4 regions of the Paenibacillus sp. KS-LC4 genome follow, and region 1 is predicted to be linked to each of the others. Evidence: predicted binding sites of a transcription regulator. Region 1 holds the regulator's gene; each other region holds the start of a gene.
The links. Region 1 encodes Rex, which represses fermentation and respiration genes when NADH is low (regulators of the CRP and FNR family bind a similar motif). Its sites were predicted from a motif close to TTGTGAAATATTTCACAA; they were not measured.

Region 1 (4,219 bases):
GATGATTTAATGCCTTCTATTTGATCAACCGCCTTGGCAAGCGGAGCTGCAAAGGCAACCTGATGATAAATGAGCCAGCCTCCAAACAAAACGAGGGCAGACGCAGCAGCTGTTAGCAAAATCGGCATAAACCTGAGTTTGAACATCGAAAAATCCCCCTCTCAAAATGACGGTGATATACTTCGCGTATATCAACTCCGATACACGAAAGTATATCACATCGTCTTCTGAATGAGGGGGTGTAATAATAGCCAGCAATTCCAACTGTTACAGCTAAAGCAGCATTTACAGCTAGGACGCTTTGTCACCGACTAAACGATATTGCTTCACAAATACGCCGTCACGGAATGAATAAAAAGCGTAATAATATTTCGTTATCGCTTCATCACGGCTATAAAAAATTTCCCAAACGGGCTCGCCATTCAGCAATCCCGGCTGTGTCCTTTTTATAGCCGCATCCGGCTCGCTGCTCTGTAAAGCCGCTTCCGCCTGTTCTGCTGTAATATGTTCCGTTGGTTTCAGTGTAAGGACAGGACCTTCGGCTGCTGTCAGAAATACGTAAACTTCTTGTTCATCCGCGGTTTTCCCTTGTACGACCCAGGAAATGCCATCCCACACCTGCTTCGTTATGCCTGTAACTTCCGTTAACTTTGCAGCCTCTATAGCATACGCCTTAATTGGAGCTTCCTCTGCCCATAATTCCTTATGCACATCGCGGTAATAAACAATCGTAACGGTCAACAAGGCGATAACAAAAACAAATGAAATAAAGACAGCCCGTTTTACCGTCCAAAACGGCTTTCTCGTTCTCGCCCGCATTATGCCTTCAACAACCTCTCGAAGCTCGCCTGGGCATCATGACGAATTTTCTCCTCATCGAGCAATGTGCATTCGCCATCCCGTACAACCTGACGCCCGTCTACCCATACATGCTTAACGTCGCGGCCAGAGCCTGCATATACCAAATGGGATACAATATCCGTCTGTGGATAAAAATGCGGCTGTTCAATATCAATAGCGATGAAATCAGCCTTCATGCCTACACGCAGGCGGCCAATGGAATCCTCTTGCCATATCGAACGAGCGCCGTATACGGTACCCATACGCAAAGCTTCAATCGCTGGCACAACCGTCGGATCTCCAGAAACGCCTTTATGCAGCAGAGCCGCAAGGTTGATCTCCTTGAACAGGTCAAGATTGTTGTTGCTCGCCGCACTGTCCGTACCTAGAGATACGGTTACACCTGCGCGGAGCAAATCTGGAACGCGAGCAATGCCGCTTGCCAGCTTGAGATTGCTGACTGGATTATGCGATACAGCTACATTGCGTTCAGCCAGCAGCGCAATTTCCTCGTCATTCAAATGAACAGCATGAGCAACGAGGGCAGGACGCGAGAAGAAGCCTAAATTGTCGAGATGCTGAACAGGACGAACGCCATAGTCGCGAACGTTTTGCTCAACCTCAGCGATTGATTCTGACATATGCGTATGCAGCGGCAAATTATAATCATGAGCAGCCTGCACAAATTTTTCAATATAATCTGGTGGGCAAGTATAAGGGGCATGCGGCGATATCATCGTCGTGATACGGCCATTTGCCTTGCCATTCCAATCGCGTGCAAAAGCAATCGCTTCCGCCAGCTTCGCCTGCTGCACATCCTCTGGGCAGAGGCCAATAACGCCGCGCGTCAGACAGCCGCGAATGCCGGACTGTTCCACAACTTCAGCTAGCTGATCCATACGGTCATACATATCCACGAAAGCCGTTGTACCGGATTTCAGCATTTCTACTACGGCCAGCGCGCTGCCCGCACGTGTATCAAGGTCGATGTATTTCCCCTCCATCGGCCACATTTTTTGCTCCAGCCAGACTTGCAGGTTTTGATCATCGGAGTAGCCGCGCAGCAAGGTCATAGCTGCATGCCCATGCGTGTTTATGAGGCCAGGCATAAAAGCAAGCTTGCTGCCGTCCAGCTTCTGAACATCGGCTTGCAGCCCAGTTGGAACCTCTGCTCCAATATATGTAATGCGATCATCGGTCACAACCATATGCCCTTGAAGCACATGCTCGCCGTCCTCCATCGTTACAAAACGTCCATTTTCAATCCAAATTTGGCTCATTATCGTCATCCCTTTCCCTCTCCAAGTAATACGCCAGACTTAGCAGCTCTTTCGTAAAGTCGGCATGATGAATGCGAATTTCCTCTGGTACCTTCAATATTGCAGGGGCAAAATTGAGCAAGCCTTCAATGCCCGCGTCAATAAATTGATTAGCAACGTTTTGCGCTTCAAACCCGGGAACGGTAATAATGCCGATTCGGATATTGTTTTCTTCGACGGTCTGTTTCAGCATATCCATCGGCATGACGGTCAAATTATTAATTTGCGAGCCTATTTTAGATGGATGCACATCAAACACAGCAATAATTTTCATATTGTCTTTAGAATATTTATTATAATTGCATAGAGCATGACCCAAGTTACCCGCACCGACAAGCGCCACATTAATCGTCTGATCAAGCTTGAGTATTTGGCGAATCTTTTCGATCAAATACGTCACGTCATAGCCGATGCCCTTGCGGCCAAAATCGCCGAAATACGCCAAGTCCTTGCGGATTTGCGCCGGATTTAAATCCAGCTTGACGCCAAGCTCCTGGGACGAAACGGTCTGCACCTCCCGGTTGTTCAGTTCGTTCAGCACTTGCAGGTAAATGGGGAGGCGTCTTACGACGGCCTCCGATATTTTCGTCTGCTTCACCCGTTCTCCTCCTCCTTCTCAGCACCAAGCCATTCTCTCATTCTCGGGACAATTTGTTCGATATGCATATGCTCAATTTTCGGTCCAGGCAAAGAATAGAGAAAATGCTTGCCATAATACGTTTCAATAACCCGCGTATCATAAATTATAACAATCCCTTTATCCTTCGCGGTTCGCACGAGCCTGCCAAACCCTTGCTTGAAGCGAATAACCGCTTGCGGGATGGACAGCTTCATGAATGGATTTTGCTTCTGGCGCTGGAGCAATTCCGACTTCGCCTCCAGCAGCGGGTGATTCGGCGGTTGGAACGGCAGTCTGACGATAGCAAGGCAGGTTAAGGCTTCGCCAGGAATATCAACGCCTTCCCAAAAACTGCTTGTACCAAGCAGCACAGACTCTGGCTGCTGTAAAAACCGCCGCGTCAGCTTCGTACGATTACCGCTGTCAATGCCTTGACCCAGCACTTGAATGCTGGTGGCTGCAAGCGCCGCCTTAAGCGGATCGTATACCTGCTTGAGCATTCGGTAAGAGGTAAACAGCACTAGCATTCGGCCATTTGTCTGCTGCACCGCATCTGCCAAGGAAGAGACGAGCATGGAAATAAATGCAGGCTCTCCCGCTGAGCCTTTAAGTACAGGGAAATTGCGCGGAATAATAACGAGCGCTTGTTCACGATAATTAAAGGGCGATGCCAACTGCACGGTACGCAGCCTGCCCGCTTCTTCAAAGCCGCCAAGTCCAAGCTGCTCTTGAGCGAACTGGAATGATTTTTGCACCGATAGAGTGGCGGACGTTAAAATAATGCTGTCCTTCACATCAAATAAATACTGCTGAAGCTGGCTGCTCACATCAATAGGCACCGCATAAAGATGCAGCGAGCGATGCTTATAGGTCATATTAGCCTCCAGCCAGAACACGTCCGTCGTCTGATCGACCTTCATAAAGCTGCGCAGATCATCCTTGACTCTCGTCAAATCGCGCAAGGCGCCATTCAAGTCCGTTACAAGCGCCTGCACAGCCAGCTCATCTATACGATCTTTAATTTCCTCGGACATTTTCTCAGCCGTCTTCAGCACGCGAATGAGCTCCGTATGAATATTGGTCTCTTCAGCGAGCACTTCCGACCAGCCTTCCGGGAGGCTATCGCCTCGCAACCGGTAGACCGATTGATTGTTTTCCCCCGTCGCATCAGGAGAAGCTTGAACAAAGCTGAATAGCATTTCAAACAGCCTCTCCCAATGCTCCTTCACTTCCGTAAAGGCGGGAATAATCGTATCAATCGTTTCCAGCCAGCCTTGCACCCGCTCATCGCTTTCCTGCTGGAGATGAATGCGCAGCGATGGCAGCAGCCCGGAACGAGTGTCCTTAAACATACGTGTAAACGCATTGGTTATCGTATAGTAGCCTAGCTGCATGCCCAGATGCTTGCTTGCTACTTCCTCCACATGATGCGCCTCATCGA
Region 2 (4,219 bases), 1.7 Mb from region 1:
AGCTCGCCGAGTGTTGCAGGCGCGCCAATGCGTGTAAAGTAGGCTCGTGTCGCTTCAATACCTGCAAGCGCCACTTCCTCATCGGTTTTGCCGCTCGGATCAACGCCCCAAACTCTTACTGCGTATTGCACGAAGCGGTCGACACGCTCTTGATACACATGCTTCATCCAGTTCGGGAAGATGATCGCAAGCCCTGCGCCATGGGCGATATCATAAATCGCACTTACCTCATGCTCAATGCCATGCGACGCCCAGTCCGTCACAACGCCAAGCGGCAGCGTGCCGTTAAGCGCAAAGGTGCCGGCAAGCAGCAAGTTTGCTCTGGCTTCATAGTCAGAGCCATTTTCGATTGCTTTTTCACCGTTTTCAATAACGGTTTGCAAAATCGATTCAGCAAAGCGCTCCTGCAGCGGCGTATCGGTTGTCAGGGAGAAATATTGCTCAAACACATGAGACATAATATCGACGATGCCGTTTGCTGTCTGATCCTTCGGTACGGAGTACGTCAGTTTCGGATCAAGAATCGAAAACTTCGGATAGACATGCTTGCTGCCAAGACCGCGTTTTTGCTGGATTTCCCAGTTGGAAATAACCGCGTTGCCGTTCATTTCCGAGCCCGTAGCAGCAAGCGTCAGCACAGTACCGATAGGCAAGGCCTCTTGGATGACCGCTTTGCGAATTGTGAAATCCCATACGTCGCCATCGTACAGCGCCCCAGCTGCAATCGCCTTGGAAGCATCCAGTACGCTGCCGCCGCCAACGGCGAGCACAAATTCGATTTTTTCACTGCGGCAAATGTCAATGCCTTTATTAATTGTCGTCAGACGCGGATTAGGCTCCACGCCGGACAGTTCATGAACGGTTGCGCCAATGCTATTTAATTGGGAAATCACTTCGTCATAAAGCCCCGAACGCTTGATGCTTCCACCGCCATATACGAGCAAAACTTGCGTCCCATATGGCTTGACCAGCTCTCCAAGCTGCTGTACCTTCCCTGCTCCGAATACGAGCTTGGTAGGGTTGTACAATTCAAAATCTTTCATAGTCAGTGAAACCTCCCGATAATTAAAATAAGTGAACGATTGTATTATAACACTTTCACTGAGTTTTCTAAAGTTATAGACGTTTCGTACTTAACTCGCCTGTATTCTGCGCGCTGCACAGCTTCATGAACCATACAAACGCATAAGCAGGATGCCTGCGAACGCGGCACATATCCCGATCGTCTCCAATTTTGTGAAACGCTCCTTAACGACAAAGCGTGTATACAGCAGCACAATCAGTACATTAAGCGCCGTTACCGCCGACACCAGCCCCGCCTTCCCCACATCAAAAGCCGTCACAATAAACATCATACCGACCGCATTGGTAATACCGACCGCCATCCCGACGGAAAACGTGCGGCGGAAGCTCCAGCCCCGTTTGTTCACCAAGTCAGCTGAATGGCCTGCTGCCAGGGAGGCAAAGCGCAGCGAGCGCATATCGCGCAGCCACCACAGCCCAAAGCAGATCGAGCCGCTGCTGAACATGCAGACAAGCGTCGGAAACAACGGCGCATCCATTAGCGTCGACCATTTTCCCGACAGATCGTTTCCGGCAAACAGCAGCATCGCCAGCAGCCCCCATTGCGCTCCTTGCAAATTGCCACGGGTAATATCATTGGAATAACGCACCAGCAATATACCCGCGATAATGATAATAAAGGAGCTCAGCTGCGCCATATTCAGCGTCTCTCCCCATACCGCGAAGGCGACAACGACAACAATCGCCGAAGGCAGTGCGGTCAATATCGCAACAAGAGAGGCTTTGCCCACGGCAAAGCCCTTAAACATGCTTGCATTCGCCCCGAAAGAGAACAGCCCCATCTGCACCCCAATGAGCGATGACACGGTGAAAGCCTCCCCTGTTGCCAGCGTACAAGCTAGTGTAATCAGCGCTCCTGAGAAAAACACTCCACACAGCAGCGCATTGCGATTAAGCGCCTGCTGGCTCGTCCAATGATACAAAATCCCCCGCAGCCCAAAGCTCGTCGCCGCCAGCAAGGATAATAAAAGCCACATGAATGCCATTCCTCCATCTCTGTCTGCCCACACATACTTTCCCTATCATGACAGCTGAAGGTCAGATTGTAAATGCACGAAAATAAGCCGTTTATCTCTATTCAACCTTAGGTCTTCCGGCCTGCACATTGTGGACAATCCTCCCTGTTTATATGTGGATAAGTGTTATAGGAAGCGGAAAACACTTAACTTGAATACTGTTGATAATGTGTACAACTCTGTGGATATGTTGAAAAAGAGAGCCTTCATCGCCAATCGCTGGCAGATGGAAATGTGCATATTTTCACGTTTTTCTATGCATGTGACATAGACAAACATGGAATGAACATGGCCGTCACATGATGGGCTGGCTGCCGCATATAATAGCTTAAAGAGTTAACGGCAGAGGAGATGCTATAGGATGGCCAATAAAGCGCGCAAGGTCGCCATTGTTGGAGTTGGTCAGGTCGGTTCTAGCTGCGCCTATTCCTTAATTAACCAGTATATTTGCGATGAGCTGCTGCTCATTGACCGCACGTTTGATCGTGCTTACGCACAGGCGCTCGATTTATCGCACAGCATGGATTTTGTCCATGGTCGAACGAAGGTTGCTGCCGGGACGCTGGAGCAGTGCGGAGATATGGATGTGATTCTTTTATGTGCAGGAGCGTATCCAGTGGGCAGCGATGATCGACTGGATGTACTGCATACGGTGCGCGAGATTTATGAAACGATGATTCCTCGCATTATGAACAGCGGCTTCAACGGAATTTTTGTAGCGGCCGCCAATCCTGTGGATATTGTGACGTATGTCGTGTGGGAGCTGTCCGGCATGCCGCGCTGCCAAGTGATTGGCACCGGAACGTCGATTGATTCCTCACGGCTCAAAACGCTGCTTTGCGAGCATTTTCCCGTTGATGCCCGCAGCGTGCAGGGCTATGTGCTAGGGGAGCATGGCGAGTCACAGTTTCCCGCTTGGTCGCATGTGACGGTTGGCGGAAAGCCGCTGCTGCATATTTTAGCGCAGCATCCGGAGCGCTTTGCAAATGTGAAGCTTGGAGCGCTCGCTGAGCAGACCCGCAATGCCGGGTGGGAAATTTATACGCGCAAAGGCTCGACCAGCTTTGGCATCGGTAATGCGCTGGCGCATATTACCCGCTCCATTTTAAGCGACGAGCATCGCATTATTGCCGTGTCCGCCATATTAAACGGCGAATATGGCCAGCGGCATGTATGTGCCGGCGTACCTGCCATTATTGCCCGCTGCGGGGTTAAGGAAATCGTCGAGCTCAAGCTGACGACGCGGGAGCAGCGGCTGATGGAGCGCTCATGCACAATAATACGTCAGGCGATTGAGAGCCTATCTTTAGTAACCGAGAAAGAATAGCCTACATTTAAAAAAACGGATTGATTTTTCTAATCGTATTCGATATGATAGCTGTTAATTAACATCAAGGAACGGGAGAGTAACCTAAATAGGAGCCATTTCAAGCGAGCCGGAGCAGTGAAAGCCGGCAATGGACGGTTAGGTGAAGCGCACCCGGGAGATGGCGGCCTGAAGCGAGCAATCGCGCTAGGGACGTCCGGTTCAGCACCGTTACAACGGCGAGATGCCCTTCCTTTATTTTGTTCGGAGGCGGCAACAAGAGTGGTACCGCGGGGATAACAGGCCTCGTCTCTTAATTGTAGAGACGGGGTCTTTTTTGCGTGCTGCTCTGCTCTTGCCTGAACATGTATATTGGAGAGGAAGATGATGATGCTGTTAATGGACAAAATAGCGCTAGCTCTGGCGAATGTACTCGCTCTGCCCGAAGCAGAAATTCGGCCCTTACTGGAATATCCGCCCGATGAGAAGCTTGGCGACGCCGCTTTCCCCTGCTTTACATTAGCCCGCACGATGAAACAAAGCCCTGCTAACATCGCCGCACAGCTGGAGCCCCTCGTAATAGACGCGAGCTGGAGCGTTAAGGCTGCCGGCCCCTATTTGAATTTCAAATGGAATAGGGAGCTGACAGCGGCGCAGCTTATCGCAGATTGGCAAAGCGGAAGCCTCATGCACGCAGCCATTGGGAATGGCGAGCGCATCATTATCGACATGTCTTCGCCCAATATTGCGAAGCCGTTCGGCATTGGACATTTGCGCTCGACGATGATCGGCAATGCGCTGTACCACATTTTGC
Region 3 (4,219 bases), 2.3 Mb from region 1:
GCAGATGGCTGCACAGCCGGGCAATCGACAGCTCGCTGTCATGGAAGTTCGCCTTCGTGTAGCGCACCGCTTCCTCAACCAGCTGCTTGTAGGAGCTTTGTCTGCGGCTCGCGATATGATGGCGGATTTTCTCGCAGAGCGACATATACCAAGCTCTCGTCTCCTCAAGCCCGCTAAGCTGCTCCAGCTCCGCATAAATTTGCAGCTCGTAGCCCATGACTTCATACAGATTCAGCCCTGCCTCCTTCACAAGCTTCATAATCGCAGTCATCATCTCCAGCATGTACAGCTGATACTCCCGATAAGCGGCATGAACGCCTTCAATCTCATCAAAAAGCGCAGCCACCATCTGCTCCAGCTCCTCATGCGTGCCTACCCGTAAGCACCGAACGAGCGCCTGCTCCTTGAGCTCATCGAATTGCAGTTCCTCAACGTAGCGCGTTTCCACATCATCAATGCAAATGATCCGGTTGCTGCCCACCAAATTATGATAATCCAGTGCCTGCTGCGCCTCCCCGTAGCCCTGCTTCAGCTGCGCGACATCCGGCAATGTCGAGCTGACCCCAATGGTCACTGGAAAACGCAAGTATTTCCGAATATTTTGCAGCATTTCAGCGAGTCCGCCCAGCGTCCGCTCCATTAGCTCCGGGGCGTCACCTCCTCGCCCAACTGCAAGCAGCGCCACCTGATCTTGATGCAGAAAAACTTTGCCCAGCCCGAGCCTGCCCCATACCTCCTCCGCCACATTGCGAAGAGCAAACAGCTTGAGGTCGAGATCGCTGGAGGCTGCAAGCGAGCTTTCAGCTGTCCGCAGCGGAATACCGGGTAGCGCTTCCAAAATAGGTGTGTGCAGCACAGACACAATGTAAGCCTCCCCCGCCAAATCGAGCTCATATTTCGCTGCCTTCTCCTCAATATGCCGCAGCGGAAGCTTGCGGGAGAGCAGTGACGACAGGAACAGCTCTTTTACGACCGGCAGGCTTGTACGGTAATGCTCCTCAAGCAGCTGCATATTTTCCCGCTTCTCACGCTCATCATCTAGCCGCTCCTTCACCTTGTCCATGACCTCAAGCAGTTGCTGCGCGGAAAAGGGCTTTAAAATATATTCATCCACCTGCAGGCCGATCGCCTGCTGGGCATATTCAAATTCATCATAGCCGGAAAAAATAACGATGCGCGTCAGCGGATACGTCTTCCTCGTCCATTCCGCCAGCTCCAAGCCATTCATATACGGCATGCTAATATCCGTCACTACGATGTCCGGCTCCAAACGCTCGATCAGCTCCATCGCTTCCCGACCGTTCGCTGCCGTATCTACGATTTCAAAGCCATGGCGCGCCCATGCAATTTCCTCCAGCAGTCCGCTGCGCGTCTCCTCTTCATCATCCACCAACAGCACTTTATACATCGTTTATCCCTCCGCTATTTAACTTCGCGGCCGAGCAGCCGCAATGACCTGATTCCTTAAATATGCTATTTATCATATTCGTTTTCAAGTTTTCTGGAAAGAGGGTGAAGCATGGGCATATGATGTCAATAAATGACTGAAGTTATGGGAAAATATAGATATGTAAATGGTCGCAAAACGGGAAACAGAGCCCATGCCGCCAAATCTCGGCACAGACCCTGTTGAAGATGTATAAACAGGCTTACTTACGGGGGGGCAGTCCTCTTTTCGAGCTGATGGAGCGTCGAAGCAGCCTTAATCAGACTGCCTCAGCGTTCCAACTGAAAGGAGTTCCTAATAAGCCGTGTTTCCAGATTGGCTGGTTTTGCCGGAAGCAAAACCTTTGAAGAGCGTTGGCACGTTGGAATAACGTGTATTCGTAATTTTGCCCGTTGTCGAGCTGCTGTCGGTGCGGAAAATCGAATCCTTCACCTTGGAAATATCACTATTTGATAGGTTCATGGTAACGGTAAAGGTTGTGCCGCCATTTTGACGAACGAGCTTGCCGATGTCATTGGCTTTGAAATTTTTAATATTGATGGTGCCGGCTGCATTTATTTGAAACACCTTGTCATAGGCTTTATATGCCCCGCCTCCTGTAATATTAACCGTGCCGGAGGACTTGAGAGTCAGAGCGTCCTCGCCTACATCCTGCCAAGTTACATTCTCAATGTTGCAGTTGCCATAGCAGTGAACGCCGTCAGCAGCCGGTGCGCCGATAATAACATTTTTCAGCGTTGCGCCTGCCTCCAGACGAAATACTGGCTTTTGATTTTCCGCTTGGCTGCCATCACCTAGCGTGCTTGGGTTCGCGACAAAAACTTTGTTTTGGCCATCGAAGGTTGTATTTTTAGGAACAATAATGGTAGCGTTTACAACTTCTGCCGCCGCTACAGGAGCAGGCTGTACACCAGCAATTGCAATAATAAGGGCCAAAGATAATAGAGCACCAATCCATTTTTTCATTGAATAAACTCTCCTTTATTCCATTTAATTGGGTTGTGGTAAAGCCTCTCATCCGTTAATGCCACTTCCTTATATGCAAATAGATGTGCACCTCCGTTTGCATCTATTAGAATAATACCTAATATTTGGCATTACAGGAATAATCATTAGCTCAGTAGTTGCCCAGCCCGCCGGGAATCCCTTATTCTGTAACAATTTGCGCCTTATCCTGTGATGAATGTCACAATCAATTGCGCCTTCCTGTGTTATTCTAACCTCAGTAAGCAGCAAGAGGAGTGATGGCTCATGGAAACAGAAGCGCTGCGCAAAGTCGAGCAGCTCGCACAGAAGAAGCATATGATTTTTAAGCAAAGCTATATTCGCTATATTTCCAGGTCCATGCTCGCCAGCATGTTCATCGGCTTTGGGGTAATCGTCGCCTTCAAGACGGGCAACTTTTTTTACGCCGAGCATTCTCCACTCGCTTATCCGATGGCCGCGCTTACGTTCGGTGCTGCTATTATTCTCATCGCATACGGTGGCGGCGACTTGTTTACCGGCAATACGTTTTATTATTCCTTTACCGCACTGCGGCGCAAGCTCAAATGGACAGAAGTTATCAAAATGTGGCTGACAAGCTACGGCGGCAACATGCTCGGAGCAGCCGTATTCGCCCTGCTCATTATGACAACTGGACTGTTCGACAGCGGGAAGGTCAATACGTTCCTGCTCAGCGTCGTCGAAGCGAAAATGCATACATCGTCGTGGGAGCTGTTTTTCCGGGCGATTTTATGTAACTGGCTTGTCTGTCTTGCCTTCTTTATTCCAATGGGCATGAAGCATGACGGGGCAAAAATGTTTTCGATGATGCTGTTCGTCTTCTGCTTCTTTATTTCGGGCTATGAGCATAGCATTGCCAACATGTGCACCTTCGCCATCGCACTAGTCGTCGACCATCCCGACACGATTACTTACGGCGGCGTCATTCACAATCTCGTGCCTGTCACACTCGGCAATTTGATTGGCGGCGGCGTTTTAATGGCATATATGTATTATTTCGTGAACAAGCCTTATTTCGACAAAGAGGAGCACGCACAAGAACAAGCACAAGAGAAATTGCACGATTAACCGCAGAGCAGAATTAGGAAGCAGCTATATCACTAGACAGGGAGAGATCGGATATGAAAAAATCAAGAATTGTTGTCATTGGCGCTGGGGCTGTAGGCTCGACAACCGCTTACACGCTTCTGCTTCGCAATCGCATGGATGAGCTGGTGCTTATTGATGCCAATGAGAAAAAAGCAATCGGCGACGCACTCGACATGAACCACGGCATGCCGTTCCTTGGCGGCACGAAGGTATGGGCGGGCACTTACGAGGACTGCAAAGGCGCAGATATTATTATTATTACAGCAGGCGTCGCGCAGCGTCCCGGCGAAGAGCGTATTCAGCTGCTGAAGCGCAACGTTGCGATTTTTGATCAAATTATTGACGAGGTCTTAAAATATAATGACGATGGCATTCTGCTAATCGCCTCAAACCCGGTAGATGTCATGAGCTACTTCTCCCTGCGTAAATCGCGCTGGCCCGTTAATCGCGTCATCGGTTCGGGTACACTGCTCGACAGTGCACGCTTCCGCTATCTGATTGGCGAAGAGCTTAATATTGATCCGCGCAGCGTTCACGCGCCGATTATTGGAGAGCATGGCGATTCCGAGCTGCCAGTATGGAGCTTGTCGAACGTCGCAGGTACGGAGCTTGAGCTGAACGACGAGCAGAAGAACCGGATTTTCACCGGTACACGCGATGCCGCTTACCAAATCATCG
Region 4 (4,219 bases), 1.5 Mb from region 1:
AATCACGCGCCTATTTCATTTGAATCGCATCGAACAAATAGCGGCTTTTCCGCTCCTCCTCAAGCGTTGTGCTCCAAGGCTCCTTCAGCTCGGCTAGCACGGCTAAAATATCCTGATAAAGCTCGCAGCGTCGATCCATATTGTCAACAACTTCCGCTTTGATCGCTTCTATCCCCATGCGCTCCACCCACTCCGAAGTGCGCTCCAAATAATTCGCCGTCAAACGATAATATTGGGTAAAAGCACCCACGATCTGCACAAGCTCTTCATCCGTCTTCACTTTGCACAGCAGGTCGGCGATGCGCGGCTTGATTCCGCCATTGCCGCCAACGAACATCTCCCAGCCGCCGTCATTGCCGACGATACCAACATCCTTCGTACACGACTCGGCGCAGTTGCGCGGACAGCCATTCACGGCCATTTTGTACTTGGCGGGCATATCGATCCGCTCAAATGTTTTTTCCAGTCGAATGCCCATACCGATCGAATCCTGTGTACCGAAGCGGCAAAATTGCTGGCCGACGCAAGTTTTCACTGTACGCAGCGCCTTTGCATAGGCATAGCCCGACGGCATATCCAGCTCTTCCCATACGAGCGGCAAATCCTCCTTCGCAACTCCGATCAAATCAAGCCGCTGGCCTCCGGTCACCTTGACCATTTTCACATCATATTTCACGGCAACATCGGCAATTTTCTTCAAATCCTCCGGCGTCGTCACGCCGCCATACATCCGCGGCACGACCGTGTAGGTGCCATCCTTCTGAATGTTGGCGTTCATCCGTTCATTAACGAAGCGCGAATCCTTCTCGTCCTCATGCTCCTGCGGCCATAGCATGCCCAAGTAATAATTGACTGCTGGACGGCATTTCGAGCAGCCCTCCGGGTTATGCCAATTCAGTACATGCATAACCTCTTTCACCGTCGTCAAATGCTTTTCTTTAATCGCAGCTACGATTTCATCGCGGCTGAGATCTGTACAGCCGCACATGCCCGTCTTTGTTTTCTGCCCGGCATATTCGTCACCCAGCACATATTGCAGCAGGTGGCTAACGGTCGGTATACAGCCACCGCACGAACGACCTGCCCCTGTGCACGCCTTCACCTCATCAACCGAAGTAAGCGCATTGTCCTTGATCGCCTTTACGATATGCCCCTTCGATACGCCATTGCAGCCGCATACGATTTCATCATCAGCCATTTGCGCTACGCGGTCAGCAGCCGATAGCGTGGTGCCAGCCGCTCCCATCAGCTCCGCATATATAGCCTCTGTCATGGCAGCCCCTTCGCGCACCCATTGCTGAATCCGGCTCGAATCGCTGACATCGCCATAAAGCACGCCGCCAACAATGGTATCCCCCTTAAGCAGCAGCTTTTTGTACTGCTGCTTCCAGTCGTCCTGCTTGCGAATGACCGTCAGCTCTGGCTGATCCAGGAAGGCGCCCGTCGAAAAAACGTCTACGCCCGAAATCTTCAGCTTGGTCGACAGCTGCGTTCCCTCGTAAGGCTTCGTTTGCACGCCGCATAGCTGCTTCGCAAGCACGGCTCCCTGCTCAAACAGCGGAGCAACAAGACCATAGCACACGCCGCGGTGCTCGGCGCATTCGCCAACGGCGTACACACCTTCCGCCGACGTTTGCATATAATCATCGACGACGATGCCGCGCTTTACTTCAATGCCGCTTGCGCTGGCCAATGCTGTATTAGGCCGTATGCCCGCTGCCATAACGATAAAGTCTGATTCCAGCTTCGTTCCATCGCTGAAGGTCAGCCCCTCTACGCGCTCACCGCCGTAAATGCCCGCTGTCTGCTTTTCCATGAGAAAATGCAGCCCCTGCCGCTCCAGCTCCGCCTTCAGCATCGCCGAAGCGCTTGGGTCAAGCTGGCGCTCCATTAAATCCGCCATCAAATGGATGACCGTCACATTCATGCCCAAATTGAGCAAGCCCTTGGCCGCTTCCAGACCGAGCAGCCCGCCGCCTATAACGGCTGCATTGCGATATTGCTTGGCTGTCTCCAGCATGACGCTGCAATCTGCAATGTCGCGGAAGCCTACGACGCCCTGCTTCTCATGCCCGGGAACGGGCAGTATAATGGGATTCGAGCCTGTAGCAATAATTAGACGGTCATAGGCTGCGGTCAGCCCATTGTCCGCAAGCACGATTTTTTGCTGCGTATCTATGGCCGTTATCGTCGTTCCCGTATGCAGCGTAATATGATGCTCCTCGTACCAAGCCCAGCTGTTCAAAATAATATCGTCTATCGTCTTGCTGCCCTCCAATACATAAGAAAGCATAATCCGGTTATAGTTTGGATGCGGCTCGCTGCCGAATACCGTGATGTCGTAATGATCCGGTGACAGCTTGAGGATATGCTCCAGCGTGTTTACACCCGCCATCCCATTGCCAATCAGTACAAGCTTTTGCCGTATTGCTCCCATTGTAAACGCCTCCCTGAACAGCCTTCAATGTTCTTACCATTAGTATAAACAACAACAAACGACGGGTATGTGATATTTTTCACATGTCGAGCGATTAAAATAAACTAGGCTGAAGGAATGACGGTATGCGTTTGTTGCTAGGAACGCAGATACCGAGAATACAATTGCGGAGGATAGCGGATCGTGGTTCCGCTATTGTGGTTTTTGCTCCCATTTCAGGCCTTAACCGGACAGCAGATTCGCTATTGCCCTCATAGTCCTCTGAAAATGACGATGGTCAGTAATAAAAAAATAGAGGACGCCTGATTGATCTCAGAAGTCCTCTCCTCCTTGCTAATGCAGGCTAAACATCGGCCAAAATAAATGCAATCGCAACGTCCGCCCCCTTACTCAACGTTAACGAGATATACTTGCCTCTCTCGCCTTGAAGCACCTCCGCCTCGCTGCCATTTATTGACGACTTCGTGCCATATACGACAATGCGATGAGCGTCACAGGATTGCAAGCCGATGCCAGTCCGTGTCACTGTCAGCCGTTATGACCGCCGCCGTTATCGTTATCGACAGGTATTCACGGATAAATATCGAATCGATCGAACGCTGGCGTATACTGATGCGGTACGGAGGTGTAGGGAGTAAAGCCCTGAGCGCCAATTCCCCCATATGGATTAGAACCACCGTCATACGTATTATTATTTGAGAATCGTATTGTATTACTGCCTGCTTTCAGTTCAACATCTATCGTTTGTGTGTTGAATTGCTGCCACGAAATCGTATTTTTAAAGTATACCGTTTGCGGCTCAGCACCATTTACGCTGATTTGTGCATATCTCTCAACAACATCATTGTTATAGGCATGTGTACCCGCGCTTTCACCATTCGCATATGTGACAACCAGCTTATATTTCCCAGCTGTCGGCACAACGATATCTTTAATTTCAAGATTTCGGACCACACCGTCGTAAGAGGTAATCCCGTTTACATACTTCCCGCCTGAAGCATATTTCGCAAAGGCATCATTCCGAATGAACGGCAATTCAGAGCCGGCCGGTGTTCCATTAATCACAGCATTTTCAGCTTCAATTGAGAAGACTGGCGTTTTGTCAACAAAAGCTGCATCGATATAATCCAGACTAAGCTCCGCATTTGATTGGATATCTATCAGATTTATACCCTTGCGTAAAAATATACGCAACGTTGCTTCTTTCCATTGATCATTAGTTTTTACAACAGAAATATTTACAACAGGTTTGCGGTCATGATCCACATGAATGACTCCATTATTGGATGAGGAATATCGAATCTTCAAATCATACATGCCGTCGTGAAGCACACTCGTGACGAAACGAGTATTTGCGTCGGAATCATGGCCATAACCAGTCAAATACCCTGCGCCTTCAAAACCTTCGAGACTGCTTTCTCTCGACAATCCCTTTGCAGTATCATACTCGGCAAATTCTGCCTGTACACGATAATTTGGGAGCTCCTCAGGCTGGCCGTTATAAGTCAATTCAATTGCATCAAGCGTGGATTCCCCTTGGCCTTCTTCTCCCGTATCCAAATTGTATTTACTAATACTAAGCGAATGCGTCCCTTGCTCCAAATCAACAAAACTTGTATTTCCTCCTAATAACTGCATGCTATAATCCGCACGAAGCACAATCTTGAAGGAGGGCTGATCATCAATCTTGACAAACCATTCCGAATTGATACGTTGATTTGCGTTCCCTGTATTTGCTTGATTACGCATGCTTGCAGCAGCGCCGCTTCCACCAATCATATC

Region 2: V5J77_RS22530 (L-lactate dehydrogenase) is a predicted target of Rex. The motif match lies at 2,332-2,349, and genes of this name have one in related genera.
Region 3: V5J77_RS25205 (formate/nitrite transporter family protein) is a predicted target of Rex. The motif match lies at 2,622-2,639, and genes of this name have one in related genera.
Region 4: nirB (nitrite reductase large subunit NirB) is a predicted target of Rex. The motif match lies at 2,505-2,522, and genes of this name have one in related genera.

The regions. Positions count from the first base shown of each region.
Region 1 is NZ_CP145905.1:3,607,281-3,611,499, forward strand. Features, by position in the region: gene V5J77_RS15170 (hypothetical protein) at 1-146, opposite strand, end outside; gene V5J77_RS15175 (DUF5590 domain-containing protein) at 292-819, opposite strand; gene V5J77_RS15180 (amidohydrolase) at 819-2,129, opposite strand; gene V5J77_RS15185 (redox-sensing transcriptional repressor Rex) at 2,101-2,757, opposite strand; gene dinG (ATP-dependent DNA helicase DinG) at 2,754-4,219, opposite strand, start outside.
Region 2 is NZ_CP145905.1:5,311,039-5,315,257, forward strand. Features, by position in the region: gene V5J77_RS22520 (iron-containing alcohol dehydrogenase) at 1-1,043, opposite strand, end outside; gene V5J77_RS22525 (EamA family transporter) at 1,167-2,060, opposite strand; gene V5J77_RS22530 (L-lactate dehydrogenase) at 2,461-3,426, shown strand; T-box leader at 3,485-3,722, shown strand; gene argS (arginine--tRNA ligase) at 3,796-4,219, shown strand, end outside.
Region 3 is NZ_CP145905.1:5,941,847-5,946,065, forward strand. Features, by position in the region: gene V5J77_RS25195 (response regulator) at 1-1,408, opposite strand, end outside; gene V5J77_RS25200 (pectate lyase) at 1,742-2,413, opposite strand; gene V5J77_RS25205 (formate/nitrite transporter family protein) at 2,699-3,520, shown strand; gene V5J77_RS25210 (L-lactate dehydrogenase) at 3,574-4,219, shown strand, end outside.
Region 4 is NZ_CP145905.1:2,120,538-2,124,756, reverse strand. Features, by position in the region: gene nirB (nitrite reductase large subunit NirB) at 11-2,437, opposite strand; gene V5J77_RS09060 (hypothetical protein) at 2,781-2,963, opposite strand; gene V5J77_RS09055 (LamG-like jellyroll fold domain-containing protein) at 3,008-4,219, opposite strand, start outside.